2 regions of the Alteromonas sp. ABM1_013 genome follow, and region 2 is predicted to be linked to the other one. Evidence: predicted binding sites of a transcription regulator. Region 2 holds the regulator's gene; the other holds the start of a gene.
What was found. Region 2 encodes LexA, which represses DNA repair genes until DNA is damaged. Its sites were predicted from a motif close to TACTGTATNNNNATACAGTA; they were not measured.
Positions count from the first base shown of each region.

Region 1 (15,598 bases), on a different contig from region 2:
CGTAGAACTTCTTGACGTTCTAGGTTAATGATTTCTTCACAGGAGTGCCCAGTGGTGCTCCTGTGAATATAAGTATTCTTCTTTGTTTAATCTTTTATTCCTTTCTATCTTCTAACCTATTCCTTTTACTTTTCTAACGCTTAATTAGTAAATGAACAGCACACTAATAATCTGAACGCGTTTACGTGTCGCTTGTTTAAATCTAAATATGTGATGTTACTATGTTTTGTTGGTGAGAATGCATGTATGCGATATGCTGGCAAAAGCGTTTTATGGTTAGCAGGCTTCCATCTGCTCCGAGTTGTTATCAGTGGCTTCGGCATTACAATAGCCCCACGCTCAAATAAGGAAAATTATTATGGTTATCAAGCCTAAAGTGAGAGGCTTCATTTGTACAAACGCGCACCCGGTAGGCTGTGCTAAAGCGGTTGATGAACAAATTGCTTATGTGGAAGCAAAAGGTGACTTAGGCGAAGGCCCTAAAAATGTACTGGTTATTGGTAGCTCTACAGGCTACGGCTTAGCGTCACGCATCACATCTGCCTTTGGTTATGGCGCAAAAACACTAGGTGTTTGCTTTGAAAAAGCGCCAACGGAACGCAAAACGGGTACAGCAGGTTGGTACAACACTGCAGCATTCCACGAAAAAGCCAAAGCAAAAGGCTTGTATGCAGATACTATTAATGGCGACGCCTTTTCTGATGAAATCAAAAATGAAACCATTGAAAAAATCAAAGCTGAAATGGGTAAGGTTGACTTGGTTATTTATAGCCTTGCGTCTCCGCGCAGAACCGACCCGGAAACCGGTGTGACCTACAAGTCGACGCTTAAGCCAGTAGGCGAAGCATACACCACAAAAACTTACGACACAGATAAAGATAAAGTGCATGAAGTTTCGCTTGAGCCTGCCAACGACGATGAAATCCTCAACACCATTAAAGTGATGGGTGGCGAAGATTGGGAACGTTGGATGGACTTTTTACGCGATGCTGATGTGCTAGCAGAAGGCTGCAAAACCACTGCCTATACCTACATTGGTAAAGAGCTTACATGGCCTATCTACGGTCAAGCGACTATCGGCAAAGCAAAAGAAGACCTTGATCGCGCTGCTGCTGCTATTATTGGCAAAAACAGTGACTTGCTTGTACAAGCAAACGTAAGCTCACTAAAAGCACTAGTGACGCAAGCAAGTTCTGCCATTCCCGTCATGCCCCTTTATATTTCACTTATTTACAAAGTGATGAAAGAAGAGGGCACACACGAAGGCTGTATTGAACAGATTCATGGTTTGTTCACACAGTGCCTGTTTGGAAATACGCCTACGTTAGATGAAGCAAATCGCTATCGCATGGATGGCAAAGAAACAAATGACGCTACCCAAGCGAAGATTAAAGCGCTATGGGACCAAGTGACACAAGAGAACTTTCATGACTTAAGTGACTACAAAGGTTACCACCATGAGTTCCTAAAGCTGTTTGGTTTTGACATTGACAGCGTTGATTACGACAGTGAAGTTGACCCATTGGTTAAGTGGTAAAACCTAAACTTACCATTAATTAACTTAATGCTATCTGTGCAAAAGCCGTCTGATTTGACGGCTTTTTTGTGCCTTATTACGAGCCGATATAGGGCGTCAGCGAAAAAAATGTAAATGAATAAGACCAAAGGTTTACATTAAATTGTAGAAAAATTTGCCTTTATCTTGAAATAGCGTGGCACAAACGTATGGGTTAATGCTAAAATCCCGAAATTAAGTAGGGGTCTTTTCTGCCTCTACCAAAACAGCAGTGGCGATTGGAGCTACACAACAACAACAATAAGTGTAAATTTCTGCTGGTGGTCTATATAGAAAGGGCGAACAAAGCGTCCGCTAAAGGAATTATGCGTTACGGCTTCATAACAGGCTGACCGTAGCAGTTGCAGCAAGTTCCATCAATCAACAAAAAAGGTGTCTAACACCTGTTAATAGTGCGTTTTTGCATGCTGACAGGCAGGTTTTCTGCGGTCATGCAAAAGGGTATTTCTATTAGAGTAGTGCAATTACATATGATAAAAATCAAGAAAGGTCTCGACCTCCCAATTGAGGGAGCGCCAAAGCAGGAGATTGCTGATGCATCTGCTGCAACGCGCGTTGCCATTCTGGGAGAAGAATATGTGGGTATGCGCCCTACCATGCACGTCCAAGTTGGCGATGTAGTGAAGAAAGGTCAGGTTCTTTTTGAAGACAAAAAGAACCCTGGCGTTAAATTCACTGCTCCAGCTGCGGGTGAAGTGGTAGAGGTTAACCGTGGTGCAAAACGTGTTCTTCAGTCTGTAGTTATCAAAATGAACGGCAGCGATGCCGTAACATTTGATAAAATTGCAGCTGACCAGATCGCGAGCGCAACACGTGAGCAGCTTCAGTCAATCCTTGTAGAGTCAGGCATGTGGACAGCGTTACGCACACGTCCATTTAGCAAATCGCCTCAGCTAGACTCTGTACCAAACTCAATTTTCGTTACAGCAATGGATACTAATCCACTTGCAGCAGATCCTGCTGTAATTATTGCTGAGCGCCAAGACGATTTCGTAAATGGTCTTAAAGCGCTAACGCAATTGAGCGGTGGCAAAACTTACGTTTGTAAAGCGGCAGGTGCTTCTGTTGCTACTGGCGATGCGGCAGTTGATGTTGAAGAGTTTGGCGGTCCTCACCCTGCGGGCCTACCGGGTACTCATATCCACTTCCTTGATTCAGCCGGCATGAACAAAACGGTTTGGCACATCAATTACCAAGACGTTATGGCGATTGGTGCATTGCTAACTACAGGTGAATTAGATAACCGCCGTGTTATCTCACTTGCAGGTCCTGCTGCAACAAACCCACGTCTAGTGCGCACTGTAATTGGCGCAGACGTGACCGAGCTAACTGCGAACGAGCAAGTAGACGGTGAAGTACGTGTTGTTTCAGGTTCTGTACTTAACGGTACCACTGCAATGGGCGTACACGGTTTCTTAGGTCGTTTCCACACCCAAGTTTCACTATTAAAAGAAGGTCACGAGAAGAAATTGTTCGGTTGGATCCTACCTGGTTCAAACCAACACTCAGTGACACGCGCTTACTTAGGTCACCTAAGTGGTAGCAAGAAATTTGATATGACAACAACTACCAATGGTTCAGAACGTTCTATGGTTCCAATTGGTAATTACGAACGCGTTATGCCCCTAGATATCATTCCTACGCTTCTGCTTAGGGACCTGATTTCTGGTGATACTGACGGTGCTCAGACGTTGGGTTGCTTAGAGTTGGACGAAGAAGATTTGGCATTGTGTACTTATGTATGCCCAGGCAAATACAACTACGCTCCTATCTTACGCGACTGTTTGACCACGATAGAGAAAGAGGGTTAAGTCATGGGTTTAAAAGCGTATTTAGAAAAAATTGAGCCGGATTTCGAGCCGGGTGGTAAGCATGAAAAATGGTACGCGCTTTACGAAGCTGCAGCGACCATCTTTTATACGCCAGGTAAAGTAAACAAAGCTAACACGCACGTGCGTGACAGCATTGACCTTAAGCGCATCATGATCATGGTATGGATGGCAACATTCCCAGCTATGTTCTTTGGTATGTATAACATTGGTTTCCAAGCGCAAGAAGCTATTGCTGCTGGCGCAGGAACGCTGCCTGACACATGGCAAGCAGGTCTATTCGCTGCCCTTGGCGGTGACTTGGCAAATGCGGGAACACTAGGTCTATTCTTCTATGGCGCATGTTTCTGGCTGCCAATCTACGCGGTAACGTTCGCGGTAGGTGGTTTCTGGGAAGTATTGTTCGCGTCTGTGCGCAAGCACGAAGTTAACGAAGGCTTCTTCGTAACATCAGTACTGTTTGCACTTACACTTCCAGCCACTATCCCTCTATGGCAAGTAGCACTAGGTATTACCTTTGGTGTTGTAATTGCTAAAGAAGTATTCGGTGGTACAGGTCGTAACTTCCTTAACCCAGCATTGTCTGGTCGTGCATTCCTTTACTTTGCGTATCCTGCGCAAATTTCAGGTGACCAAGTATGGGTAGCGGCAGATGGTTATTCTGGTGCAACGTCTCTAAGCCAAGCGGCTTCTGGCAACCTTGATTACGCGAACATGGATCAGTGGATGAACAGCTTCATCGGTACTATTTCAGGTTCAGCGGGTGAGGTGTCTACCCTTGCTATTATTCTTGGTGGCTTGTTCATCATGTACATGCGTATAGCAAGCTGGCGCATTGTTGCTGGTGTAGCAATTGGTGTGGCGTTCTTCGCAACCTTGCTAAACCTAATCGGCAGCGATACGAACCCTATGTTTGCAATGCCTGCACATTGGCACTTTGTTGTTGGTGGTCTTGCTTTTGGTATGTTCTTTATGGCGACAGACCCAGTTTCTGCGTCGTTCACTAACCAAGGTAAGTGGGCTTACGGTATCTTCATTGGTTTCATGACGGTACTAATCCGCGTCCTAAACCCAGCCTTCCCTGAAGGTGTAATGCTAGCAATTCTATTTGCTAACTTGTGGGCGCCACTGTTCGACTATTTCGTCGCACAAAGCAATATCAAGCGGAGGGTAGCACGTGTCGGCTAAGAAAGAATCTTTAGGCAAAACGGTAGGTATTGTTGTTGCCGTATGTTTAGTTTGTTCAATTGTTGTTTCTGGCGCGGCTGTTGGCCTTCGCTCTTTACAACAAACAAACGCAGCTCTAGATAAAAAGAGCAACATTCTTAATGCTGCAGGCCTTTATGAAATGGGCATGAGCAATAGCGCAATTGAAAGCACGTACAGCGAGCGAGTAGAACAGCGTTTTGTTAATCTTGACGAAGGTACTTTCGTAGAAGCGCCTAAGCCAGATTACGACATGTATAAAGCAGCCAAAGAAACTGAGTACAGCACAAAGGTAACTAACAGCAATGTTGGTTTCCAGCGCCGCCCTAACGTGGCAAGTGTTTACTTAGTTCGCGACGACGCAGGTGATGTTTCTCGTATCATCCTTCCTGTTCACGGCAGCGGCCTTTGGGATCTTATGTACGGTTTCTTAGCGGTAGACGCAGACGGCCAAACGGTTCGCGAGCTTATTTACTATCAGCAAAAAGAAACGCCAGGACTAGGTGGTGAAGTGCAAAACCCTGCTTGGCAGGACAAATGGGACGGCAAAGAGCTTTACGAGAATGGCGAAGTTGCTATTCGCGTAGTGAAAAATGCTAACCCTAGCAATCCTCACACTATCGATGCGCTTTCAGGTGCAACCCTAACCAGCAACGGTGTTGAAAACACTATTCGTTACTGGGTAGGCGAGCAAGGCTTCGGCCAGTTCCTGAAGAACCAAGCATGGCGTTCATAAGGGAAGTCTCATGGCAGATACTAAAGAAATGAAAAAGGCCCTCTTTGGGCCAATCCTGGACAATAACCCGATCGCCCTACAGGTATTGGGTATCTGTTCAGCACTGGCAATTACCACTAAGCTGGAAACAGCATTGGTAATGTCGCTAGCGCTTACAAGCGTTGTAGCGTTCTCAAACTTGTTTATTTCACTAATTCGTAACCAGATCCCATCTAGCGTTCGAATTATTATCCAGATGACCATTATTGCGTCGTTGGTAATCGTTGTTGACCAAATTCTGAAAGCGTATTCGTATGAAATATCGAAGCAGCTGTCGGTATTCGTTGGTCTTATTATTACTAACTGTATCGTAATGGGTCGTGCTGAAGCTTACGCCATGAAGAGCCCACCTCTGATGAGCTTCCTTGATGGTATTGGTAACGGCTTGGGTTACTCTTTCATTCTAGTTGTAATTGGTACAATTAAAGAGCTATTTGGTTTCGGTACTATTTTAGGTTTCGAAATCCTTCCACTGGTTCAAAACGGTGGCTGGTATCAGGGTAACGGTTTGTTAATCCTACCATTCAGCTCATTCTTCTTAATCGGCGGTATGATTTGGGTTATCCGTACCATCCGTCCTGAGCAAGTAGAGCCTAAGGAGTAAGTCATGGAACATTATTTGTCGTTATTTGTTCGCTCAATTTTCGTTGAGAACATGGCGTTATCACTTTTCTTAGGTATGTGTACCTTCCTTGCGGTATCTAAGAAAGTAAAAACTGCTATGGGTCTTGGTGTTGCTGTTATCGTGGTACTAGGTATCTCGGTTCCGGTTAACCAAATTATTTATGTAAACATTCTTGCTCCAGGCGCATTAGCATGGGCAGGTTTCCCTGAAGCTGACTTAAGCTTCCTTAACTTCCTAACGTTTATCGGTGTTATCGCAGCGTTGGTACAGATTCTAGAGATGAGCTTAGATAAGTTCTTCCCTGCGCTTTATAACGCACTAGGTATCTTCCTTCCGCTTATTACCGTTAACTGTGCAATCTTCGGTGGTGTAGCGTTCGCAGTACAGCGTGAATATAACCTGACCGAAAGTGTTGTTTACGGCGTAGGAAGTGGTATTGGTTGGGCAATTGCAATTGTGTTGCTTGCGGCAGTACGTGAAAAGCTTAAGTATGCTGATATGCCAGATGGTGTTCGTGGTCTAGGTTCTGTATTTATGATCGCGGGTCTAATGGCACTAGGCTTCCAGTCATTCACTGGTATTCAGCTGTAAGAAAGCTCGGGAGCATATAAATGAATAATGTAGAAATATATCTAGGCGTAGGCATGTTCATTGCCATCGTTCTAGCGCTGGTATTTATTATCATGTTTGCCAAGTCTAAATTGGTACCAAGCGGTGATGTTACTATCACTATCAACGGTGACCCAGACAAAGCAATCAAAACTGCACCGGGTGGCAAGCTTCTTGGTGCACTAGCTGACGCAGGTTACTTCGTATCTTCTGCGTGTGGTGGCGGTGGCTCATGTGGTCAGTGTCGTGTAGACGTACACTCAGGTGGTGGTGAAATTCTTCCAACTGAACTAGACCACATCACTAAAGGTGAAGCACGCGAAGGCTGCCGTCTTTCATGTCAGGTTGCTATTAAGCAAGACATGGAAATTGAGCTGGAAGAGTCGGTATTTGGTGTTAAGAAATGGGATTGTGAAGTTATCTCTAACGATAACAAAGCAACTTTCATCAAAGAACTTAAGCTTAAAATTCCTAACGGTGAAAGCGTACCTTTCCGTGCAGGTGGTTATATTCAGATTGAAGCGCCAGCGCACCACGTTAAGTACAAAGAGTTCGATATTCCTGAAGAATATCGCGGTGACTGGGAGCGTTTTGGCTTCTTCGACATCGAGTCTAAAGTAGACGAAGAAACGATTCGTGCGTACTCAATGGCGAACTACCCAGAAGAAGAAGGCATTATTATGTTGAACGTGCGTATCGCTACGCCGCCACCTAATAACCTAAGCCTGCCTGCGGGTAAAATGTCATCGTACATTTGGAGCCTGAAAGAAGGTGACAAAGCGACTATCTCTGGGCCGTTCGGTGAATTCTTTGCGAAAGAAACTGAAAACGAAATGGTATTCGTAGGTGGTGGTGCTGGTATGGCCCCAATGCGTTCACACATCTTCGATCAGCTTCGTCGCCTTAAGTCTAAGCGTAAGATGAGCTTCTGGTACGGTGCACGTTCACTTCGTGAAATGTTCTATACAGAAGACTTCGACGAGCTAGCAGCAGAAAACGATAACTTCGAGTGGCACGTAGCACTTTCTGATCCTCAACCAGAGGACAACTGGGAAGGTTACACAGGGTTCATTCACCAAGTACTTCTAGAGAACTACTTGAAAGATCACCCTGCACCAGAAGACTGTGAGTTCTACATGTGTGGACCACCTATGATGAACGCGGCCGTAATCAACATGCTTAAAGATTTAGGTGTTGAGGACGAGAACATCATGCTAGATGACTTCGGTGGCTAAGCTACCAAGCTAACAAGCAATTTAAAAAAAGGGGCGAAAGCCCCTTTTTTGTTTAAGCTTAACGCAATAACGTACATAGAAGCTTTACAGCTTTTTACATGTAAGTAAGGACAACAATGTGATTCGTTTTGGTATTCGAATTTTTCTCGCTTTTGTTGCTATTGGTATTCTTGCACTAGCAAGCTGCAGCGACGAAAAAACGCCTGTAGTGCACCTTCAAGGGCAGACTATGGGAACAACCTACAATGTGAAATACCTTGTAGCTGAAACGCCAGTAGAAGGCTTACAAGCTGAAATAGATGCTCGCCTTGTTGACGTTAATAAGATGATGTCTACCTACGACCCAACGTCAGAACTATCAAGGTTTAATCAATATCGTTACACCGATAATTTTGCAGTGTCGCCAGACACGTTAACTGTGATAAACGAGGCTTTGCGCCTTGCTAACCTAAGTGGCGGTGTACTTGATGTGACCGTTGGTCCACTGGTTAACCTATGGGGGTTTGGCCCCACTAAGCGCCCTGAGAAAGTGCCAAGTCAGGCAGACATCGACGATATCCGTGAATATGTGGGCTATAAGAAACTATCAACTACACCAACAGGCTTAAAGAAAAGCCATCCAATGTTGTACGTCGACCTATCGACTATTGCAAAAGGTTTTGGCGTTGATGAAGTGGCGGAGATCCTTGAAAAGCACAACATTGAAAACTACCTTGTAGAAATAGGTGGTGAAATGCGTGTGAAAGGCGAACGCGGCGACGGCAGTGAGTGGCTGATTGCCATTGAGAAGCCAGTTACTACGGAACGCGCTGTTCAAAAAGTTGTCTCAATAGGTGAAAACGCGGTTGCTACATCGGGTGACTATCGCAATTATTACGAAGAAGACGGCGTTCGTTATTCGCACCTAATCGACCCTACAACGGGCAAACCTATCTCACACAACTTGGTTTCTGTAACCGTTGTTCACCCCTCATCTATGACGTCAGATGGTTTAGCTACTGCATTTAATGTGATGGGATGGGAACAAGCAATAGCGGTTGCTGAGCAAGAACAACTTGCTGTATTCCTCATTCGTCGCACAGATGACGGATTTGAAGAGTATGCATCGCCAGAATTTGATAAACTGGTAACAGTTCATAATTAGGGGGTAGCAATGTCTACATTCATTCTTGCTTTTGGTTTCTTTCTAACAATGGTACTGGCTATGGCCGTTGGCTACCTATTTCAGAAAAAATCAATCTCTGGAAGCTGTGGCGGCTTAGGAGCACTAGGTATCGAAAAAGCCTGTGACTGTCCAGAACCGTGCGATCGTAAAAAGTCACGTATGGAAAAAGAAGAAGCCCGCCAGAAAAAATTAAACGAGTGGAAGCAAAACCAAATTTTGTAATGCTTAATCTCTCGTTGGCTTAAGTTATAAAAGCGCTGTTTGATACTCATCGACAGCGCTTTTTTGTATCTGATAGATGGAGATTTTACGTCGAATCTGCACAGCTAACCTAATGTAACTTGTCGGGGATGCTTCATGGGCGACACCACTTAAAGGGAGCGTTATCTTTACGAACAAGCCATGAACAGGCGTTAATATTTTAGCACTTTGTTAGCTCTACCCATATTTCGTTGCTCCACATTTGTATTTAGGTTAAATTTACATCTCATAAAATTCTAATATAAACAATAAAACATCAAGGAAGAGTTATGACACGCAGTGTACGCCTCGGGACCTTCAGTATAATCGCGTTATCCCTAGCCGCATGTGGAGGCGGAGGTTCGGACTCTGATGTGTCGGATAACGGAGGCTCCACTCCGGTTTCTTCATCATCAATCATCAAAAACGCTAAAGACTACACTCCATCGCGCCTCAACACTGCAGCAAAGGCAATTGCAAACGCCCAATACCAAGGCGAAACAGTCAATGCGGAAGTGGACATAGAGCTGGTCCAAGAAGCGTTCAATTTATTGTTTAATGATTCAGTTATGACAGTCCCAGAACTGGCAGAACAGGACTTTTCTGATGATGTGAACGGCGGAACGATTAAAAACACGTATGCCTGTGATCAAGGTGGTAGTGTTGCTTATGACGGCAAAGTATCCGATACCTTGACAGGTACCATCGCCATGAATTACCAAAATTGTTGGTTGTATAGCAATGGCGTTGCTATTTCTGGGTCGACGGCTATTGCCATTGAAAGCGTGTCAGATAGCGCTGCGAAATACAGTATGTATTTCGACAGTCTGACATGGACTATCGAAGGTGTACCCTATACTTTGTCTGGCGTCGTCTCAATCGATGAGGGCTTCAACGAAACTAACAGTAGCTATTACGTAGATACCAGTCAACATGTCGCGTTCACTATAGGCGCAGAGCAATATAAATTAACGGGGAATTACGACATATCCTATTCACCCAATGAAAGCCTTAACCATGCTGAATTAGACTTCTATGTTGGCTCTAAAGGTAAACTAGCTGTCGAAGCAGAGGCCCCTGAGTATTTATGGCCATACATGTACGATGGCGAAGTAGTAGTAGCGGGTGATAAAACTGCAACCTTACTTTTCGAACAAAGCACTATTCGTTATTTAGAAGATACAGATAACGACGGTACCTACGACCTAGGTACATTTATAATTGATGGCCATGATTTAATTAGTGGTAACCTTGCAGACAGATCACTTGTCGCTATTGCTGACATGTCCATGCCACCCACAGTCTATGCACCTGATTTTTATACCTGGGACAACGTGGACACGACGACACCCATTACTGTTAGCCCTGGTTATTATAATGATAGCGATACAGATTACGAAGATTTATCTGTCAGTTTCCGCTGGTATCTCAACGGTGTTTTAGTAGAAGACGTTACTGGAGATACCTTTCCAGCCTACCGCGCTGTATTTAACGATGTAGTAGAAGTGTCTATGGTCGTCTCTGATAGCGCTAACACTGTAGAGTCAGATCGCACTTCAATCACTCTGGCGGATGCACCGGCACAAGTAGCGTTCGAAAACTTACCTGAATCGGTGTCTCCTGGCGAATATATCGAATTTAGTGCAATTGTGTCTGACCCTGATCTTGGCGACAATCAAGGGGTTCCGACCTTAGTGTCAGCGCCTTCAGGCGCTACCATTAACGAAGATGGATTGATTTCTTGGCAAGCGCCGAGTAATCAGTTGTTTAAAACCCAACTTTACGAATTTGGTTTTTCAACGGGTGAAGAAGGTGCCGAAGTAGTCAAAACTGATGTCTCAGTGACTAATAATGACGTTCAAGAGTTAGCTCGCTCGGGTATTGAAGTGCCTAAACTGAACAATTCAATGGTAGTGGGTGATTTCGACCACGACGGTGACAATGAAGTTCTCTCCACCGATTCTGCAAATCGCGTATTTTTACTGTCTTATCAAAACGGCATCTACAACCAAACTTGGATGTACCCCTATAAAATCGAGCAAGGTGGAACAGTAAAACAAGTCCTCAGTACCGATTTTGATAACGACGATTACCCCGATATTCTAGTGATATCTGAACACGGCGTATCCGTTGTTACCGACATTGACGAAACGGCAACAACGCTTTTAACTACCGACAACTACATACATAGTGCCGTTCTCGGTGACATAGATAATGATGGTGACGATGAATTGGCCTACCTATACTCACCACGTGATTACGGCGAAGCCAGTGATATTGTGGTGGTAGACCTTAGTTCGCCCGAAACACCTTTATTTACGTTTACCGCCGAAGATACCTATGAAATTGCTCTGGGTAATGTAGATTCCGACACTCAGTTAGAGCTGGTTACTAATTCTGGTTTGGTCTATGACCTTGATTCTGGTGAAAACCAGTGGTTTCTGAACTCAGGATTTGGTAGTCATCACATTGCCGTTGCCGATATAAATGGCGACGGTATTGATGAAATTGTAGGCGCTGACAGTTGGTCTTACATCTATGTGTACTCAGCACAAGACAAGTCTCAAATTACGAGTGTTGAGAATTTTAATACTTGCGACATTAGCGCAGGAAAACTGACTGACGATAGTGATCCTGTATTGCTTGTAGGGGACTGCCAATGGGGCAATGTCCACGCCATGAAGCTGTCTAGTAACACGCTCACTTCAGTATTTAGCGTTGATATGGTTGATCATGGTTCGACCTCGCTGACCCTTGGCGATGCCGACAATGATGGCCTTAACGAACTGTTATGGGGCACCGGTACTACACATTCTGGTGAAAATTTACTCGTAACGGCAGATGTCACAGCCACTTCTGCAACAATAAAAACGTCGGCAACCACACATCAACTAGATAGCTTTAGTGCGGCTGGGTGGGCAGATTTGTACCCTGGTGACGAACGTGCTGTTTTCTTCGTGCCAAGCACGGGTAGTGGTTATGACGGCTCTAAGGTCTTACTAATGGAGAACACAGGGAATTACATTACTAGTGAAGAGATTTCTTCTAACTGGGATAACTCTAGTGTTGCTGTAACTACCGATTACAACAATGACGGTGCTGGTGATTTATTCCTACCTAGTGCAGAAACCTATGATGGCGCATTCGCTGCAATGCGATTAAATGATTTCTCTATTCAATATGAGATTACAGGCGATTATTCAAATGATGTTTCAGTTATCAAGGCATTCGACTTCAATAACGATGGTTTCGATGATGCAGTGTATGTTGATGGTCGCACATTAAAAGCGGTCGACGTGAATAATCAAGTTATGTTGGCCACTTACACCATGCCTCAATATTTCCGTGATTTTGATATTGCCGCGATCAATGGCAATGTGTACGTGGCGCTTTCTCAAGGCGACGACATAACGCAATTACTCAAACCAACAACATCAGGTTTCTCTATTCAAGCAAGCGCCGATATTTCTTGCGCGCGCCTTACCTTTATTAATGCTGATAGTGACGCTGCCGCTGAACTGGCCTGTTATAATCAGAACCAATCTCTAGTTATGTATGATGTAGCTGACACCAGTTTGACCAAGACATCGGAAGTTTCGATAAATAAGGTTATTGTAGACATGGTAGCCAATCCAGCAACCGCTACTGAACAGACACTTCTTGTGACAACGGCGCATGACAATGATTGGAGTTACTACGGTGCTTCTGAACTCAGCGAAATGACGGTTGAAGGCATCAGTATTTGGAAAAGCCCTGCGTTGATTGGTCCGGCCCGCAGCCACTCTCTACACGCGAGAAAGTCTGCTGAGGGAAGCCTAGAAGTGATGATGGCAACATCTCGGGTAATGTATTGGTTAGGCAGAGTGAATTAAGTAAAACTGCTGGGGCAATTTTGATACTTGTTTTGGCGTTTACATAATTGAGCGGCGACACATCAATGTTGGTGTGTCGCCGCTTTTTGTTTAGTACTTTTATTCTGGAAACGTTCTGTAAAAAAACACGCGTTTTAACTTAAGCCATTCATGCAAAAGAGTGAGGACCAATCAATCTCGTTAATTATCAAAACGAGGTAGTGTAATTAAACGCTATTGATAATATACTGTCTTTTTATACAGTTTCGTGTGAGCACGTTAAGAACAAAGGCAGGTAATGCGAAAAATTATCCACGTTGACATGGATTGTTTTTACGCCGCAGTAGAAATGCGCGATAACCCAGCCTTGCGCGATATTCCCATTGCTATTGGCGGCAGTGCCGACCGTCGCGGTGTTATCTCTACCTGTAATTATCCCGCCCGCAAATTTGGTGTGCGCTCGGCTATGGCAACAGCGTATGCCCTAAAATTATGTCCCAATCTCACGCTAGTAAAAGGGCGCATGGAGGTGTATGCCGCTGAGTCGCAAAAAATACGTAAAATTTTTGCAGACTATACCGACCTTATTGAACCCCTATCGTTAGATGAAGCCTATCTGGATGTTACTAACAGTGAGTTTTGTGGTGGCAGCGCTACATTAATAGCTGAAGAAATACGTGCTCGTATTGAAAGCGAGTTAGGTCTTACCGCTTCAGCAGGTGTCGCGCCCTGCAAATTCGTGGCAAAAGTAGCCAGCGATGAAAACAAGCCTGACGGTATTTGCGTGATCACGCCCGATAAACTTGATGAGTTTGTACGCGAAATGCCGCTAAAGAAAATTCCAGGCGTAGGCAAAGTTACCATGCAAAAGCTTCAGCGCATGGGGCTGAATACGTGTAACGATGTTCGCCAGTATCCTTTCGAACGCATTCAAAAAGAGCTGGGCAAATTCGGTAGTGTGCTATGGGAACGGGCTCATGGCATCGATGAGCGCGAGTTGTCAGTATCTCGAGAGCGCAAGTCTATAGGCGTAGAGCGCACGCTAAGCGAAGATATACACACTATCGAGCAATGCATCGACTTCTTGCCCCATTTGTTTGAAAAGCTTCAGGAGCGAATGGAAAACCATAAGAAGCGGACGGGCAAGCCTGTGCGTATTCGCACACAAGGCGTAAAGCTTAAGTTTAACGACTTTCAGCTGACCACGGTTGAACATCGTTGCGCTACGCTTGATGAAGCTTATTTTCGTACATTAATGCAGGAAGCTTTTGAACGCGCAACAGGGCGTGGCATCCGTCTTGTAGGCGTGCATATAGGCCTCGCCGCCGACCAATCAACACAACAGCTGGTTTTGCCTTTTGAGCCAATTTAATTAACACTAGCGCCTTATTCTTTGACGCAACACTTACCTTGAAGGTCACAATGGATTCAATACAACTTAAAACCCCCGGCCGTTACAAGCATTATAAAGGCAATTTATACGATGTTTACGAAGTAGCCACCCACTCAGAAGACGAAAGTAAATTAGTGGTATATCGGCCGTGTTATGGCGAAAAGGCGTTATGGGTTCGCCCTCTCGATATGTTTTTAGAGTCAGTGGAAAAAGACGGAGAGACACTTCCTCGTTTTGCTTATGTGGGTGATATCCCTAATGACGAAAAAATGATCTAATTGTGAAATTAGGTCATAGTGTAAGAGGTCTTATTTAAACAGGCTTCTTACAAGGAAATAATAATGAAAACTGCCCCTCGTTTTAGCACCCACATTGTAGCTGCGTTCTTAGCTGCTAGTCCTTTAATTTATTCATCGGTTAATCCCGCAAATGCACAAGACAGGTTCGCCGATGTCGAAGTAAAGGCAACCGCGATAAAAGGCTCTGTGCACATGCTTACAGGCGCAGGTGGAAATATTGGCGTATCAGCTGGGGAAGACGGGGTACTGATCATTGACGATCAATTTGCGCCTCTAGCTGAAAAAATAGCAGCACAGCTTGGTGAGTTAGGCAGTGACAAGCCTAAATATGTGATAAACACTCATTATCACGGCGACCACACAGGCTCTAATGCATTTTTTCACAGTCACAAAGGTGCCACCATTCTCGCTCATGAAAATGTGCGCGTTCGGCTAGCTAACGACGAAAAGATAAAACCGGAAGCCCTGCCAACCATTACCTATGAAGATGGCATTAAAATTTACTTTAATGGTGAGACCTTACATGTAATGCATTTAGCGGTAGGTCACACTGATGGCGATAGCGTAGTGTGGTTTGAGCAACCCAACGTCATGCATACGGGCGACTTATTCTTCAATGGTCGTTTTCCCTACATTGACCAAGGTGCAGGTGGCAATGTAGAAGGCTACATGGAATCGGTAGAGCAGTTGCTAGCGAAAATAGATGACGAGACCATTATCATTCCGGGCCACGGCGAAATCAGCAACAAGCAAGAATACACCGCATTTTTAGCTATGATCAGCGAAACCTTTGAC
Region 1 is NZ_JBSWXH010000007.1:72,813-88,410, forward strand. Features, by position in the region: gene ACXAGK_RS18930 (FKBP-type peptidyl-prolyl cis-trans isomerase) at 1-28, shown strand, start outside; gene fabV (enoyl-ACP reductase FabV) at 359-1,537, shown strand; gene ACXAGK_RS18940 (Na(+)-translocating NADH-quinone reductase subunit A) at 2,047-3,387, shown strand; gene ACXAGK_RS18945 (NADH:ubiquinone reductase (Na(+)-transporting) subunit B) at 3,391-4,593, shown strand; gene ACXAGK_RS18950 (Na(+)-translocating NADH-quinone reductase subunit C) at 4,583-5,347, shown strand; gene ACXAGK_RS18955 (NADH:ubiquinone reductase (Na(+)-transporting) subunit D) at 5,358-5,990, shown strand; gene nqrE (NADH:ubiquinone reductase (Na(+)-transporting) subunit E) at 5,994-6,602, shown strand; gene nqrF (NADH:ubiquinone reductase (Na(+)-transporting) subunit F) at 6,623-7,855, shown strand; gene ACXAGK_RS18970 (FAD:protein FMN transferase) at 7,974-8,999, shown strand; gene nqrM ((Na+)-NQR maturation NqrM) at 9,009-9,242, shown strand; gene ACXAGK_RS18980 (FG-GAP repeat domain-containing protein) at 9,551-13,132, shown strand; gene dinB (DNA polymerase IV) at 13,410-14,483, shown strand; gene ACXAGK_RS18990 (DUF1653 domain-containing protein) at 14,534-14,782, shown strand; gene ACXAGK_RS18995 (MBL fold metallo-hydrolase) at 14,846-15,598, shown strand, end outside.
Region 1: the regulator LexA is predicted to act here: its motif matches at 13,358-13,377, upstream of dinB (DNA polymerase IV).

Region 2 (15,598 bases):
TTTCGTAAATGAAACACCATGTGTGACTGGCAGCATAGGCACCTTCGCTTTGGCATAGTCTTTTTCTCTATGGATGGCGAGGGCCCAAAAGTGGGGAGGGGTCCAAGTAAAAATAATCAGTACCAAAAGTAATGCATGGGCATGTATTTCCCCGGTAACCGCAGTCCAACCTAAAAGTGGTGGAGCTGCCCCAGCTAAACCGCCAATCACGATATTTTGCGGTGTCGCTCGCTTTAAGTACATAGTGTAGATAAACGCGTAGCCCACTAAACTTGCTAGGGTTAACCACGCGGTTAACATATTTACAAATAAGGCCAACACCACGAACCCTACCACACCTAAGATACCGGCAAACCACAGCGCGTTGTTTATACTGACTTTGCCTTTCGCGACAGGCCGATTAAACGTACGTGCCATGACGCTGTCTATTTTATGGTCGACAACGTGATTAATAACGGCAGCAGACGCAGACAACATACCAATACCCAATAAGCCGCAGATGAGCACAGTTGCGTTTACCCAAGTAGGCGTAGCTAAGCACATTCCCACTAACGCGGTTAACAGCAACAACATGACGACATTAGGCTTAGTCATTTCATAGTAATCTCGCCACGTGACTACATTGTGCTTGCGTGAAGTACGCGCATGTAAAGAGACCGATTTAGCCATGGAAACCTCCTGGAGCTTTAGGGAGAATATGAGAAGACGTTGACGCGTTAAATGGGCCCTGCAAAGGCGCTTCATGTATGCTAAATGCACCTGCCCCCTGCAGTGGTTTCGAGCCTGAGAATGAGTCTGTTCTTCGTTTTTCTGTACCAAAGACGTTATCGTTTTCTAGTGCCAGAAATACGGTAAAAATGAGGTTGAGTAGGGAAAGAAGTAACACGGCTGCTACTGCATTATGCATTACAGCGACAGCCAATGGCAGCATAAAGATAATGTTGCTAAGCCCTAATGCCACCTGCGTACACAAGGCTACCAACATAAACGCGCTCACATATTTTTGTTTACTTGAGGTATGGCGGCTTACCAACACACTGATACCCAGTGCTAGCAAGTATAAAAACGTAATGACCGCACCGAACCTATGCACTATGTGCATAGTGACTCGCTCGCCGTAATCGTGAGCACCGAATTCATAGTTGTCTGCATCAGGCACACTGAATGCGCCTGCCAAATCAATTCGTTCCTGCCAACCGCTTTCACAAACCGGCATTTCCGTACAAGCTAAGGCCGCATAATTTGCCGAAGTCCACCCTCCCAGAGCAATCTGCGTAACAAGTACGCCGAGTCCAACAAAGGCGAAAAGTTTGAGGTTTCGCTGAAAGGCTCTAGCTTGAGGTAAGTCGACAATGCCCTGAACATGCATAGCTGACGCTATGGGCGCTTGTTTAGTTTTCGGTGCACCGCCTGCGGTATTGCGCAAGCGAAGATAGAGAATAAATAGGCAGGATATTACGGAGAAGCCTCCTAACAAATGCCCCATTACAACAACGGGAAGCAGGTTGAGCGTCACTGTCCACATACCAAGTGCAGCCTGGAAGATAATAAGCCCCAGCAGTAACAGTGGTAATTTAACGGGCGTGCCTTTGTCGCGCTGCCGAACAGCAATAATGGCAATAGCCAGTACACATAGCCCTAAGGTTCCTGCAAAGTAGCGGTGGATCATCTCATTCCACGCCTTAAATGCTTCTACCGGACGCTCTGGGTATGCGGCGTTTGCCTGTGCTACCTTTTCTTCACTTAAGGGGACGGTTAAGTTTCCGTAACACCCAGGCCAATCCGGGCAGCCTAATCCGGCATCGGTCAAACGGGTATAGGCACCTAAAATGATAACAACAGCAGCTAAAAATATACTGAATAGGGTTAACTTTTTCATAGCGTTTATCCTATGCGTGATAGCTTTAATAGCTTTCTCATGTCCGCCAGCATGTTACGGCTTTCCATCACCGCGTCTTTTCTATCGTCTTTAATTTCGTAAAAGAGCATGGCGTTATTTTGAGTATCGACGATATAAACACTGCTAGAGGCGAGGGCGGTTGGCGTGGTAACCGGCAAGGTTTCTACAAAGGGGTAGTCCGCTAAGGCTGCTATCGCTACTTGATCACTTGAATCGCTTGTAACGACCACGGCTTGGGCGCGATCAGACTCTTTACCTAAAGCAAGCCATACTTGGTTAATGCTAAATAGTGCGTTTTCACACACTGCATCGCACTCATTCGGCATGACGTAAAGTAAACGCCACTTAGGCTCTGCATCTTTCAAAAGTGCACTCATGTCGATTGTTGGCGCAAGCAGCTGACCTTTATTAGTAGCGCCTTTGGTAAACCAATCGTTGTCAAGTGCAAGCTTCGCCATGACAACAGGCAAAACAAACACAGCTACCATGATAATTAACGTTTTTTTCGAAGCAGCATTACTCATAACTACGTCCTTTCTTATTAATTGCAAAACCACCTATGGCCGCAGCGGCAATGGCTAAACCAAACCACTGAACGGCATAACCCAGGTGCTTTTCGGGAGACATTACAACGGCCTGATGTTCGCGAATAAACGCTGGGTCAGGCGTAGTAAGCTGGAGAATAAAAGGTAAAAAATTTCGCTCTAAGGCGTCGTTTAATTCGGGAAATTCGATGTGCTGAACAAGCGCAGGGCTTTGCGCCAAGGCCATGTTGGTTTCTTTAACTAAAGGGTTATTACCCGGAACACTGATGACACCGGTAAAATCGCGAATTTCGCTCGTTAAACTTATATCCGGCAAAGTGCGAGTTAAATCTGGTGAGGGCACCCAGCCAAAGTTCACTAAAAGCCAACCGGCATTGGTATATACCGGCGCTATCACGTCAAACCCTACCCGTTGATTGTAAATCTGGTTATCTAAAAGCAATACGTGATTTGCATCTAAGGAACCACTGAAAGAAACGGTGATATCTCTCGGATCTGTGTGGTTCAGCGCCTCTTCTAAACTCAAGGTTCCATTACTTTGCTTTTGCGCTATGCTAGCTAAACGTTGTTGCTTTTGAACCATGCGATCAAGTTGCCAGTAACCTAACCCGCACATAATCGCCACACTAAAGCCTGTGAGTAACCAAGGAATAACGTGGCGAGTGCGAAAAAGCATGATTATCTCGCACCCTGCAAAATGAGAATAAAAACTGAGGTGAGTATGTTGATAAAAATAGTCCTTGTTGCGTTGGTACTGTACATGATTGTTAATCTGTTCATGGCGATGCGCATCATGATAAAAAACGACACATCTAAGGGGCCAATGAGTAAGTATATTGGTCGACGAGTGCTCACTTCTGCCGTCATTGTTATTATTATTCTTATTGCTATTGGTACCGGTTTAATTACCCCAAACCCAAGGCCTTATTGAGTTTGGGGTGTTGTTTCTAAAGCACGTAAACGAAGAGATAGAGCATGACCCACACTACATCTACAAAGTGCCAATACCAGCTTCCCGCCTGAAAAGCGAAGTGGTTTTCTGGTGTGAAGTGCCCCTTCAACACTCTAAAAAATAATACAATAAGAATGATGGTACCGAGGGTCACATGCATACCGTGAAACCCTGTAAGCATAAAGAAGGTGTTGCCATAAATGCCTGACTGAAGCGTAAGCCCCAAGTCGCGATAAGCATGAATGTACTCTTCCACCTGTAAAAACAGGAACCCACACCCGAGTAAAATGGTAATGCCTAGCATTAGGGTCAACTGCTTGCGTTTGTTTTGCTCTAGACCCACATGAGCGAAGTGCAGTGTGATTGATGAGATAAGCAAGATAACCGTGTTGATTGTGGGTAAACCCGCAGCACTCATTTCTTGTGTGGTAGTGCCGCCTGGCGTTGATACCAGCGGCCAGATTGCCTCAAAAGTCGGCCATAAGACTTCATTGGTCATAGCGTTATTCGATGCGCCACCAAGCCATGGAACCGAGATAAACCGTGCGTAGTAAAGCGCACCGAAAAACGCGGCGAAAAACATTACTTCAGAGAAAATAAACCAGCTCATGCCTTGTCGATATGAACGCCCCAGCTGGTCGCTGTAAAGCCCAGCCATAGACTCATCAATTTGGTTTTTAAACCAGCCCACTAGCATAATCAGCAATACGGCTATTCCCGCTAAAAGGATATGACCGCCATAGCCGGTTTCGCCTTTGGTCGCCTGCACCACATAGTTGCCTGCACCTACAGCGATAAGAAATAGAGCGACGGCCCCTACAATGGGCCATGGGCTTTGCGCTGGTACATAGTATTTTTGATATTCGTGATTCTGTACTTCGGTTTGCATTTTCTTCTCCTTACCCCTTCTGCTTATTCGCCAGTTGATGGTGTCGAAGCCATAAAGGGATTCGGTGTTGTCGTTAGGTCACTGGCTCGCGCTGTGACGTCATAGAGTGTGTACTGCAAGGTAAAAAAGGTTATATCTTCAGGAAGCTGCGGGTCTACGTAGAACTGCATAGGCATATAGGCCTCACTCCCCGCATCAAGTGGCTGCTGATTGAAGCAGAAGCATTCCGTTTTATTCAGATAGAGCGCTGCTGTGCCAGGGGATACAGAGGGAATGGCTTGGGCGACGATATTACTTGATGCAGGATTTCTCACATAAAACGATACCGTGTTTAGCTCGCCGGGGTGCACTTTCACACGCTTGGTTTCAGCGCGAAACTCCCACGGCATACCGGTATTTGTGCGAGTAATAAATTCTACGGTCACTTCTCGCGATTCATCAATCTCAACTGATTGGTAAACGGCTGCCGTGTTCTCGGTTTTGCCATTAATTCCCGCTACGTCACAGAATACGTCATACAAGGGAACCAAAGCGAAGCCAAAGCCAAACATGCCTATGACAATAGCAACAAGCTTGATAACCATTTTGTTATTTGCACTTTGCTGTGACATCACGCAACCTCCGAGTAACTCCAAAAGTGAAGCTTGGTAAACGCTTTTTTAGCCGCTTATCTCCCTCACCACCTGCAATGTGTGAATACCATCCTTACCGCTGCATTTTAGCGCTTTACAAGAATGGTCAATTCACAAATCCCACCTATCGTTACTTGACGACAGGCGGAGTTTCAAACGTATGGTAAGGCGCAGGTGATGGAATTTCCCATTCCAACCCTTCAGCGCCGTCCCAAACTTGCGCCGATACTGCTTCACCTTGCTTTTTGCACGCCTTAATAAGCAGGGCAAGAAAGATGAGCTGAGATAAACCGAAGGCAAAACCACCCAAGCTTATCCATTTATTAAAATCAGCGAACTGCAATGCATAGTCAGGAATACGGCGTGGCATACCTGCCAAACCCACAAAGTGCATAGGGAAGAACAAGACATTTACCGATACTAAAGAACACCAGAAATGCCATTTAGCCAAAGTAGTGTCGTACATTTTGCCTGTCCATTTAGGCAGCCAGTAATACACGGCCGCCATAATTGAAAAGACCGCCCCTGTTACCAGAACATAGTGAAAGTGAGCCACAACAAAGTAGGTATCGTGGTACTGGAAGTCCACAGGTGTTATCGCCAGCATTAGTCCAGATAGTCCACCAATGGTAAACAGCACGATAAAAGCAATAGCGAACATCATTGGCATTTCAAAGCTTAGTGAACCACGCCACATGGTCGCTACCCAGTTAAACACTTTTACCCCAGTTGGTACCGAGATAAGCATGGTGGCAAACATGAAGAACATTTCCATGTACACCGGCATGCCCGTGGTAAACATATGGTGAGCCCAAACTACAAAAGAAAGCAGTGCGATAGACGCCGTGGCGTAAACCATAGAGGCATAGCCAAACAGTTGTTTTCTAGAAAAGGTAGGGACAATTTGAGAAATAATGCCGAAAGCGGGCAAGATCATAATGTAGACTTCAGGATGCCCGAAGAACCAGAAAATATGCTGGAACATCACCGGGTCGCCACCACCTGCAGCATCAAAGAAGCTGGTTCCGAAAAACTTGTCTGTCAATACCATGGTCACCGCGCCAGCAAGCACTGGCATTACCGCAATCAGCAAGAACGCTGTAATAAGCCACGTCCATACAAATAGCGGCATTTTCATCCAAGTCATGCCTGGCGCACGCATATTAAAGATGGTCACTATCACGTTAATCGCACCCATAATGGATGAGATACCCATAATGTGAACAGAGAACACAAACAATGCTGTCGAATCGCCACTGTAGGTTGTTGAGAGCGGCGCATAAAAAGTCCAACCGAAGGCAGGGCCGCCACCTTCCATAAATAGCGAGCTAAGCAGAATTAAAAAAGCGCCAGGTAAAATCCAAAAGCTCCAGTTATTCATGCGCGGCAATGCCATATCTGGGGCGCCGATCATCATGGGGATGAGCCAGTTTGCGAGCCCTGTAAAGGCAGGCATTACAGCACCAAACACCATGATAAGCCCGTGCACAGTGGTCATTTGATTGAAGAAATTTGGTTCTACAATTTGTAGGCCGGGCTGAAACAATTCAGCGCGAATAACCATGGCCATTGCGCCGCCAACCAAAAACATGATGAAGGCAAACCACAGATACAGTGTGCCTATGTCTTTGTGGTTAGTGGTAAACAGCCAGCGCGTTATTCCTTTAGGAATATGGTCGTGATGTTCATGGTCATCATGTAGATGATCGCCATTTACTTGACCACTGTGAGGCGCAGAGGTATCTGGCGAAATAACTTCAGTTGCTTTGCTCATTTGTCTGCTCCTAGTTTCCGTTTGCCACTGCATTGACGTCTTTGGCCTGCACCATATCGCCCGTGTTATTGCCCCACGCATTGCGCTCGTAAGTGACTACCGCAGCAATTTCTTTAAGGCTCAGCATTTTGCTAAACGCTTGCATGGCTGTACCCGCCTTACCATGAAGTACAATGTCGATGTGACCTTGCTGATCCTCTAACGCCATCTTGCTGCCTTTAAGTGCTGGGAATACACCTGGTAAACCCTCACCATTTGGCATGTGGCACGCTGCACACGTAGCGTTGTAAACGCGCTCGCCTTCTTTCATCAATTCATCCATAGACATATTCATAGAAAGTAGACGCTGCTCTTCTTCTTTTGCTTTGCGAACAATTTCTTCTTGTTCACCCATCCATTTATCAAATTCAGCTGGCTCTTTAGCAATCACCACAACCGGCATATAGCCGTGGTCTTTTCCACAAAGCTCTGCGCACTGTCCGCGATAAATACCAGGCTCATTCACTTTGGCCCAAGACTCGTTAATAAAGCCCGGGTTGGCATCTTTTTTCACAGCAAAATCCGGGACCCACCACGAATGGATAACGTCGTCAGAGGTAATAAGAAAACGTACTTTTTTCCCAGTTGGAATAACTAACGGACGGTCAACTTCAAGCAGATAATTGTCGGTTTTTTGAAATTTGTTCTCTATTTGCTCACGCTGAGTAGCAAGCAGTGAGTAAAATTCTACGTCGCTGTCCATGTACTTGTAGTGCCACTTCCACTGTGAGCCTGTTACTAGCACAGTCATGTCAGGCTCAGACGTGTCTTCCATCGCAATAAGCGTGTTTGCCGCAGGCACAGCCATAAAGATGAGAATAAGAAAAGGTACAACGGTCCACGCTATTTCAACCTTCACGTTCTCATGAAAGTTAGCGGGCTTGGCGCCACGAGACTTTCTATGCAGATACATTGAGGCGAACATCACGCCAAAAACTACAACCGCGATACCTACACAAATGAAGAACATCAACATATGCAGATCATAGACCTGCCCACTGATGTCGGTAGCACCGCGTCTCAAATTAAGCGAAGAGGCTTCTTCACTAACTTCTTGTGCAAGAAGCAAAGGGGAGAAAAGCAAAAATGGTATTATTGAACACCACTTTGCAAAAACGGTCGTTAGTTGTTTCACTCAGCACCTCCGTAATAGCAAGACCAAAAACGCTGATTATTTTGCGCGCTGCCCTACCAAATGGTTTGCGAACGATTGACCCATCACCTCAACTTGTAAAACAAATTTAGAGTCATTGTTATTATTTTGTTAATCTCTGTATAAGAATTGCGCAATAATGCCGTGTCGTCTAGTCTTTTCTATTAAAAATTTAATGAAGAGGCTAATTTTTAACCATTTCTTGTGGCAGGCTTACGTTACAATTTTGTTGGAGAGGATATTGGGCGTGCTCGCGGCGCTTAAAAAATCAAACGCGCATTTTGAACGGGGTGTTGATGAGGATGAAGCTTCATTTGGTCATAAAATCAACAATTAACACATCGCTCGTCCTATTTTTCAAACAAACTTTCAAATAATAAATGTGTATTAGCCAATTCATTCTCGGGCCAAATAGCGCATATCTTTCGCACAATGGTGATGCCAGATTTCGTAGTTTTGAGACATACTAACAAACGCTAACCTAAGAAAATTAACTAAAATATGGTACTAAAAGGCATAAAAAAAGCGGCTAATACGCCGCTTTTGATTGAAGATGCTAAAACCTTACATCCAGTCGGCGTTTCTAATAACACCTACGGCAATACCTTCAATAGCAAAAGGCTCGCTGGCAAGGTCTACCTTAATTGGCGAAAACTCTTCGTTTTCAGCATGAAGTAAAACTTCACGACCGCGTTTCTCTAAACGCTTCACCGTAACGTCTTCATCCACCCGCGCGACCACTACCTGACCGTTGTGGACATCAGTTGTGCGATGCACAGCAAGAAGATCGCCATCCAAGATACCGATGTCCTTCATGCTCATGCCGTTTACACGAAGTAAAAAGTCTGCCTGAGGCTGAAACAAAGCAGGGTCGACCTTGTAGTGGGATTCTACATGCTCTTGCGCCAAAATTGGCTCACCAGCCGCCACGCGCCCTATTAGAGGCAAGCCTTCTTCTTCTGGTGCAGTATCCTCGAGGGGGATATTTAACTTAATACCACGCGAGGTACCAGGCAAAATTTCAATTACGCCCTTACGCGCCAATGCCTTCAAATGTTCTTCTGCTGCGTTGGCAGAACGAAAACCAAGTTGACGAGCTATTTCCGCGCGCGTAGGCGGCATTCCCGTTTCTTGCATGGTTGTTTTAATAAGTTCTAAAACTTCAGTTTGTCGAGCTGTGAGTGGGCGCATAAAAGACCTGTCTGTTCATACAGTTCCTGTAAGTATATACACCTAAAAGCAAATAACAAGCGCAAAGTCTTGAAACTATGGAGCAAGCTGCATGGGGCTAGCACCTAGTATATAAAAACTAGGGGGCTTAAGGCTGTCAAATACGTGAAACCTCGCGCAGCCTTAAGTTTTCATTACTCTAAAATAACTTGATTTCGGCCATTCTTTTTCGCCGTATATAGCAGTTTATCAGCTTTGGAAAGTAACACACTAAAGTCAAGATTCAAGCTATCCTCAGCAAAGACAGCACCAATACTTATTGTCACGAATATCGTGTCTTTCTTGTATTTAACTTCTGTTTTTTCAACAGCCTCTCGAAGTTTGTTAAATCGCCTTTCTTCGTCTCTTTTGTTGTCTGAAATTGCTACTATCGCAAACTCTTCTCCACCAAGACGTGAAACAATATCGGGCTCCACATAATATTCTTCGATGAGGTGGGCTACTGAAATTAGAGCTTGGTCTCCTGCATCATGTCCATAAGTATCGTTAACCTTTTTAAAGTGGTCTATATCGATTACCGCTACGCTCACTCTATTGCTTTGTGCAGAGAGCTGATGGCATTTATCAACAAAAGCTCGTCGATTGTACAGCCCAGTTAGCGAGTCAGTCATGGCCAGCTTACGCAACTTCTCTTCAGCTATCGCGCGTGATTCTTCCAGTTCAACCGCATAGAAAAGACCGGCTAATGCATCTAATAGAGGTTGCAAAAACTCAGCATCATCGAAGGTGTAGGGCTCGAATTTATTGGCTAAACCAATCATGCCCACCACTCTATCTTTGATCTTAATCGGTAGCCCTAAAAATCGACTAATGCGGGGGTGCCCTTGGGGCACCCCTTTTGAGTTTGGATGACTTCCTGAGGCATTACTAATCGTTACCTCACCGGTTAAAATTGTGGTACCGAAAAGGTTATCGAAACTACTGAAATACAAGTTTCGCTTTTTGTACTCGTTGTATTGCGTAAAGCTGCTGCTGTCCCAGACTATTTCAGAAATAGCATGAATAAACAGCTTCGATGCATCGCCTTCACCTTTCATTTGCCCAATGAAAGCGAACTGACTATCCGAGATATCAATAAGCTCGGGTAATACCGTTTGGCAGGCCATGGTTAAATCGTTGTTCTGAAGATAAGAGGCACGGGTTTTATTTATAAATTGAAGTAGTTGGGTTTTCTTTTTCTCATGAAGCTCACTTTCCATTCTCTGCGTAATGTCGCGATGAATACCAGCAACGCGAATAGCCTTACCCGTAACGTCAGATTCGACGGTTTTTCCATAGGTTTCAACCCAAACCCACGCGCCGTTAGTATGTTTCATGCGAAACGTGGTATTGAAAACCTTACTTTTACCAATGATGTGCTCGTTTAATTGTTTTTCTACTTTTACATAGTCCGCAGGGTGAATTAACTGCCTGAAAAAGCGAGAGCTGGTATCATAGTACTCATATTCCATACCGACGATATCACACCAACGCTTGTTTACTTGGTTTACGTCAGCGGCCAAATTCCAATCCCATGTGCCCAATTCAGAGGCTTCCAATAACAGCCGCATGCGCTGGTTTGTTTTGTTGAGCTTGTCTTCCACATATTTTTGGTCGCTGGTGTCAAATAAGAACGCCTGAACTGAAGACAACATACCGTCTTCACGGAAACTCGCCGTAGAGATCATACTTACCCAAATGGTACGTGTGGGCGTGGCTATTTGAAGACGACAAGTATGCGTTTCCACGCCCTCCATATGCGCCTGCATGGCAAACGTAAAGTCGCCCTCAGCGTCCTGCGTTAAAACATCGCCAAGCTCAACTGCACCGCTCAGTAAATCTTGGGACGATATGCCCAAAACGCGCTCACTATTATTTGAGATATGAACCAGTTTGAGCGACGTAGTATTTCGCCACGTAGCCAGAACAATAGGGGACTTTTCTATTAGCCCATGCTCACGCTTGAGTGCTTCATGCTCTTTAGAAAGAGAAATATGCTGGCTAACAAGCGCACCAATTCTATTCAGCACTTCAAGATATTTGGCATCAATTTCTCGAGGAACAGTATCGATAAGACAGACAGCACCAATAATCTCATCATTAATTTCAATGGGAGTTCCTGCATAAAAGCAGATGTGCGGCTCGCCCGTGACTAATGGATTATCTTTAAACTTGGGGTCCTCGTGGGCATTGTTAACAACAACTTGTTTGCGCTCTTCTACAACACGACTGCAAAAGGCATGCTCACGGCTCACTTTAGAAAGTGTAGTTCCATATCGCGCTTTGAATGTTTCTTCAAATTCACCAACAATTCCTATTAGCGCGATGGGCACCTTATATGCCCCTGCTAACACAACCATAAGGTCGTCAAGATCTAACGGCACCTCATCACTGAGCAAAAAGTCATCAATCGTCTTTAACCGGTTTTGTTCATCCACTACTACATGCTCACATTCATTAACCCTTATAAAAGTAGTAATTATCAAAGCTTATAGCAATTTAAATACTTCTAATGTTGCATTGCTAAAAGGGTCAGTGAGCCTTACCCTAAACAAAGTTACGAAGATATAAAAATACAGGCGCTTTTGAACTTCATGAACTTACCGCTAGGTAGGGAGTCTGTAAAACAAGCAAATCAATAACAATGGCTCGTCGCGAGATTGTGACGCGATTGTGTTACACTTCACCCGTTTTTATTTCATAGGATTACATAATTCATGTCGTGGATGCGAAAAGCCCTTCTGTCGGTATTTCATTATCCTGTTAAGTTACTGGTTAAAGCTCACAGTATTCCAGTTAACGTTGAAACCGAATTAGGAATAGATAAGAGCAAGCCTATTGTTTATCTACTTCCCACTAACTCAGTGACCGACCAGCTTGCGCTGAGAATGTCGACTAAATACCTGGGCCTTCCTAGCCCAACTGACACGCTTACACTGGCAGGTCGAGAGTACTCATCGACTCTATTTTTACGTAAAACTCAGCCTCTTTTTCGCTCATCAGCCAAAGATACGGGCATTGAAGACGTTTTCACTGACCTTTTCCATTTGCACCGAGACCACGAAAACCTCGATCTACAGGTAGTTCCTGTTTATGTAACCTGGGGTCGTGCACCAGGGCGCGGTAACCCAGGGTTGAGCGACTTAATTGCTGATAACGCTGCACCGAGCTGGCTACGTAAACTTTTCATCGTGCTGTTTTTAGGCCGTGATAACTTTATTAACTATTCTAAAGCTGTCTCGGCGCGCGCCATGTCAAATCAGCATGGTAGTGACCAAAGCATCGCACACAAACTTGTACGCGTAGCAAGTACTCACTTTCAACGTAAACGTCAAAGTATGACAGGCCCTACGCTGCTAGAGCGACAAGAACTCAACAACAGTGTATTGGGTTCAGATGCAGTACGTCGTGCAATCGCCGAAGAGTCAAAAAGCAAAAAGGTCACCCACGAAAAGGCTAAAGAGCGGGCTCAAAGCTATATCACCGAGATTGCTGCAGATTATCGTGAAGGGCTTATCCGTTTCGGTGACAGATTGCTGACACGCATTTGGAACAAGATTTACAACGGCATTAGCGTAGGTCATGCAGAGCGTATACGTGAGCTGGCCGCTAACGGTCACGAAATTATCTATGTGCCTTGCCACCGCAGTCACATGGATTATCTGTTATTAACTTACGTGATTTATCACGAAGGTATGGTAACGCCTCACATTGCAGCGGGTATCAACCTTAACTTCTGGCCTGTTGGAAAAATGTTTCGCAGAGGAGGTGCATTCTTCCTACGTCGTAGTTTTGCAGGCAACAAGCTCTATACCGCGGTATTTAGAGAGTATTTAGAGCTGCTGTTTAACAAAGGTTACTCTGTAAAATACTACCCTGAAGGTGGACGCAGCCGTACTGGTCGCCTAATTCCACCGAAAACCGGTATGCTGGCCATGACAATTCAAGCCATGCTTAAAGGCGTTAACCGCCCAGTTAGTATTGTTCCTGTCTACATTGGCTATGAAAATGTGATGGAAGTGAAGAGCTATTTGAACGAGCTTAAAGGCTCAAAGAAGAAAAAAGAGTCTAACCTTCAGGTTTTCTCAGCCATTCGTAAGCTTAAGAATTACGGGCATGGATATGTGAACTTTGGTGAGCCTATCGCTCTTAATCAGTTCCTTGAAAGCCATGTGCCGAACTGGCGCGACTGTCGCGATGCCGAGCCAGAGAAAAAGCCTGCTTGGTTAACACCTGCCGTTAATGAGTTGGCTAACAACGTCATGACGCGCATTAACCGCGCTGCGGCACTTAACGGCATGGCATTAGCTTCGCTATGTTTACTGTCTTCTAAAAGGCAGACCATGAGTGAGATGGAGCTTAAACAAGCCATGGATGACTTCATGAACTTGTTCAAAACAGTGCCCTTTAGTGATGACGCCACTATTCCAGATTCATCAGCACAAGAATTGCTTCGGGATACATTAAAATTAGGTCGTTTTGATGTTAAAGAAGACGATTACGGACGTTTGATCAGCCCTCAGCCTAAATCTGCTGTATACCTAACCTATTATCGCAACAATATTTTGCATTTGTTCGCCATACCCGGCCTTATCATGGCGTCTATCTTCGCTAAGAAGGGCGCAACCAAGAACAGTATTTTCCAACTCATTGCAGCACTTTATCCTTTGCTGCAAAAAGAACTGTTTTTGCATCTAACACAAGATGAAGCACTTGCGCATACTGATGCGCTGATCACCGCGATGTTAGACAACGGGCTGTTGCGCCAAAAAGACGGTGAGCTTCTCCCCCCAGATGCACACTGCAAACAGTTCCATTCTGCTTGGTTATTAAGCCGCTGTATGCAAGAAACATTGCAGCGCTATGCCGTAGTACTGACTATTCTCGATAAAGAAAAAGTAATTAGCCGCAGTGCATTAGAGCGAGAAAGTAAACAAGTTGCTGAGCGCTTATCAGCCCTTTATGGCTTAAGCTCTCCTGAGTTTTACGATAAGAACGTATTATCTAGCTTTATCGGCGCATTAAAAGATAATCATTGGTTAGATTCAGAAAAAGACGGCAGCTTAAAATACTCGGAAGAGTGTGAAGCCTTGCGGGCTGACGTGATGGCGCTGATATGGCCTGAGATGATTCAGCATTTGGAAAATGTTGCGCTTAATTCGGCAAATTAGCGTTGTAAGCAACAAAGACTATCGCTTTGTTAAAGGCGTAAAAAAACCCATGCATCCGCATGGGTTTTTTATTGGCCGTATTCCTAACTTATACCTATATTTCAATAGGCACTCAGCCAGGCCTCCATAGAGGCTGATATAGTAAAGTTGAAATAGTGCCGCTTTGTATCGCTCCTCGGTAAACCTGCGCTTAACGTGAAGCAATACAAAGCGAAAAAAGGTTTAAAACGAACTAAGTTTCGCTTTTGAATGTATAGCTATCGAAGGCTGCTGTGCATAGCGGACAAAACGTTATGCTGGTTGCGACAGAAAAAAGCGATACGCAGGGTTATCCGTTACTTCTTCAACCTTATAGCCTAACTCGGCAACATGCTGGTTAAAGTCATCTCGGCTTTCTGGCGCAATATCAAAACCAGCCAATACCAAGCCTTCCGCAGCCCCGTGGTTACGATAGTGGAATAAAGTAATGTTCCACTGCTCACCTAACGTGTTTAAGAAGTTCAGTAGTGCACCTGGGCGCTCCGGGAACTCAAAGCTGAACACTTGCTCGTTGAGTATAGTTGGCGGGCGACCGCCTACCATATGCCGAACATGAAGCTTAGCTAACTCGTTATCCGTTAGGTTAACGCAGTCATATCCTTTACTTTCAAGGTCACTTTGAAGGGTCGCAAATTCTTGTTGACCGCCTTTTAGCTTAACCCCAACAAAAATATGCGCTTCGCTCTCACTTGCGTAACGATAGTTAAATTCAGTAATCGCTTTTGCCCCAACGCATTCACAAAACTGTTTAAACGCGCCTTTAGTTTCAGGAATTTTAACGGCAAAAACGGCTTCTTTCTGCTCGCCTAATTCACAGCGTTCCGACACGTAGCGCAAGGTATGAAAGTTAATATTTGCGCCACATAAAATACCGCCTAACTTTTTACCTTTAAGGTCGTGTTGCTTGGCATATTTACGAATTGCCGCTACAGATAGTGCACCAGCAGGCTCGGCTATAACGCGGGTATCATCGAAGATATCTTTTATAGCCCCGCATATTTCATCATTGCTAACCGTAATGGTTTCATCGACTAAACGGTTACACAGGCGAAAAGTTTCTTGCCCCATCACTTTCACAGCCACGCCATCGGCGAAAATACCTACGCTTTCCAGCTCTGTAGGCTCGCCTTGCGCTTTTGCTTTAATAAAACAGGCCGACTCTTCTGACTCAACCGCTACAATTTTTATACTGGGTTTGAGTTGCTTTAAGTACACCGCAATTCCCGCGGCTAGGCCACCACCGCCAACAGCAATAAACAAAATATCCAGGTTTGGGTTTTGCTCTAACAGTTCTC
Region 2 is NZ_JBSWXH010000004.1:497,276-512,873, forward strand. Features, by position in the region: gene cyoE (heme o synthase) at 1-669, opposite strand, end outside; gene ACXAGK_RS14115 (COX15/CtaA family protein) at 662-1,879, opposite strand; gene ACXAGK_RS14120 (hypothetical protein) at 1,885-2,424, opposite strand; gene ACXAGK_RS14125 (SURF1 family protein) at 2,417-3,121, opposite strand; gene ACXAGK_RS14130 (DUF2909 domain-containing protein) at 3,167-3,376, shown strand; gene ACXAGK_RS14135 (cytochrome c oxidase subunit 3) at 3,393-4,286, opposite strand; gene ACXAGK_RS14140 (cytochrome c oxidase assembly protein) at 4,310-4,897, opposite strand; gene ctaD (cytochrome c oxidase subunit I) at 5,049-6,692, opposite strand; gene coxB (cytochrome c oxidase subunit II) at 6,703-7,866, opposite strand; gene lexA (transcriptional repressor LexA) at 8,449-9,075, opposite strand; gene ACXAGK_RS14160 (sensor domain-containing diguanylate cyclase) at 9,249-11,531, opposite strand; gene plsB (glycerol-3-phosphate 1-O-acyltransferase PlsB) at 11,811-14,264, shown strand; gene ilvA (threonine ammonia-lyase, biosynthetic) at 14,556-15,598, opposite strand, start outside.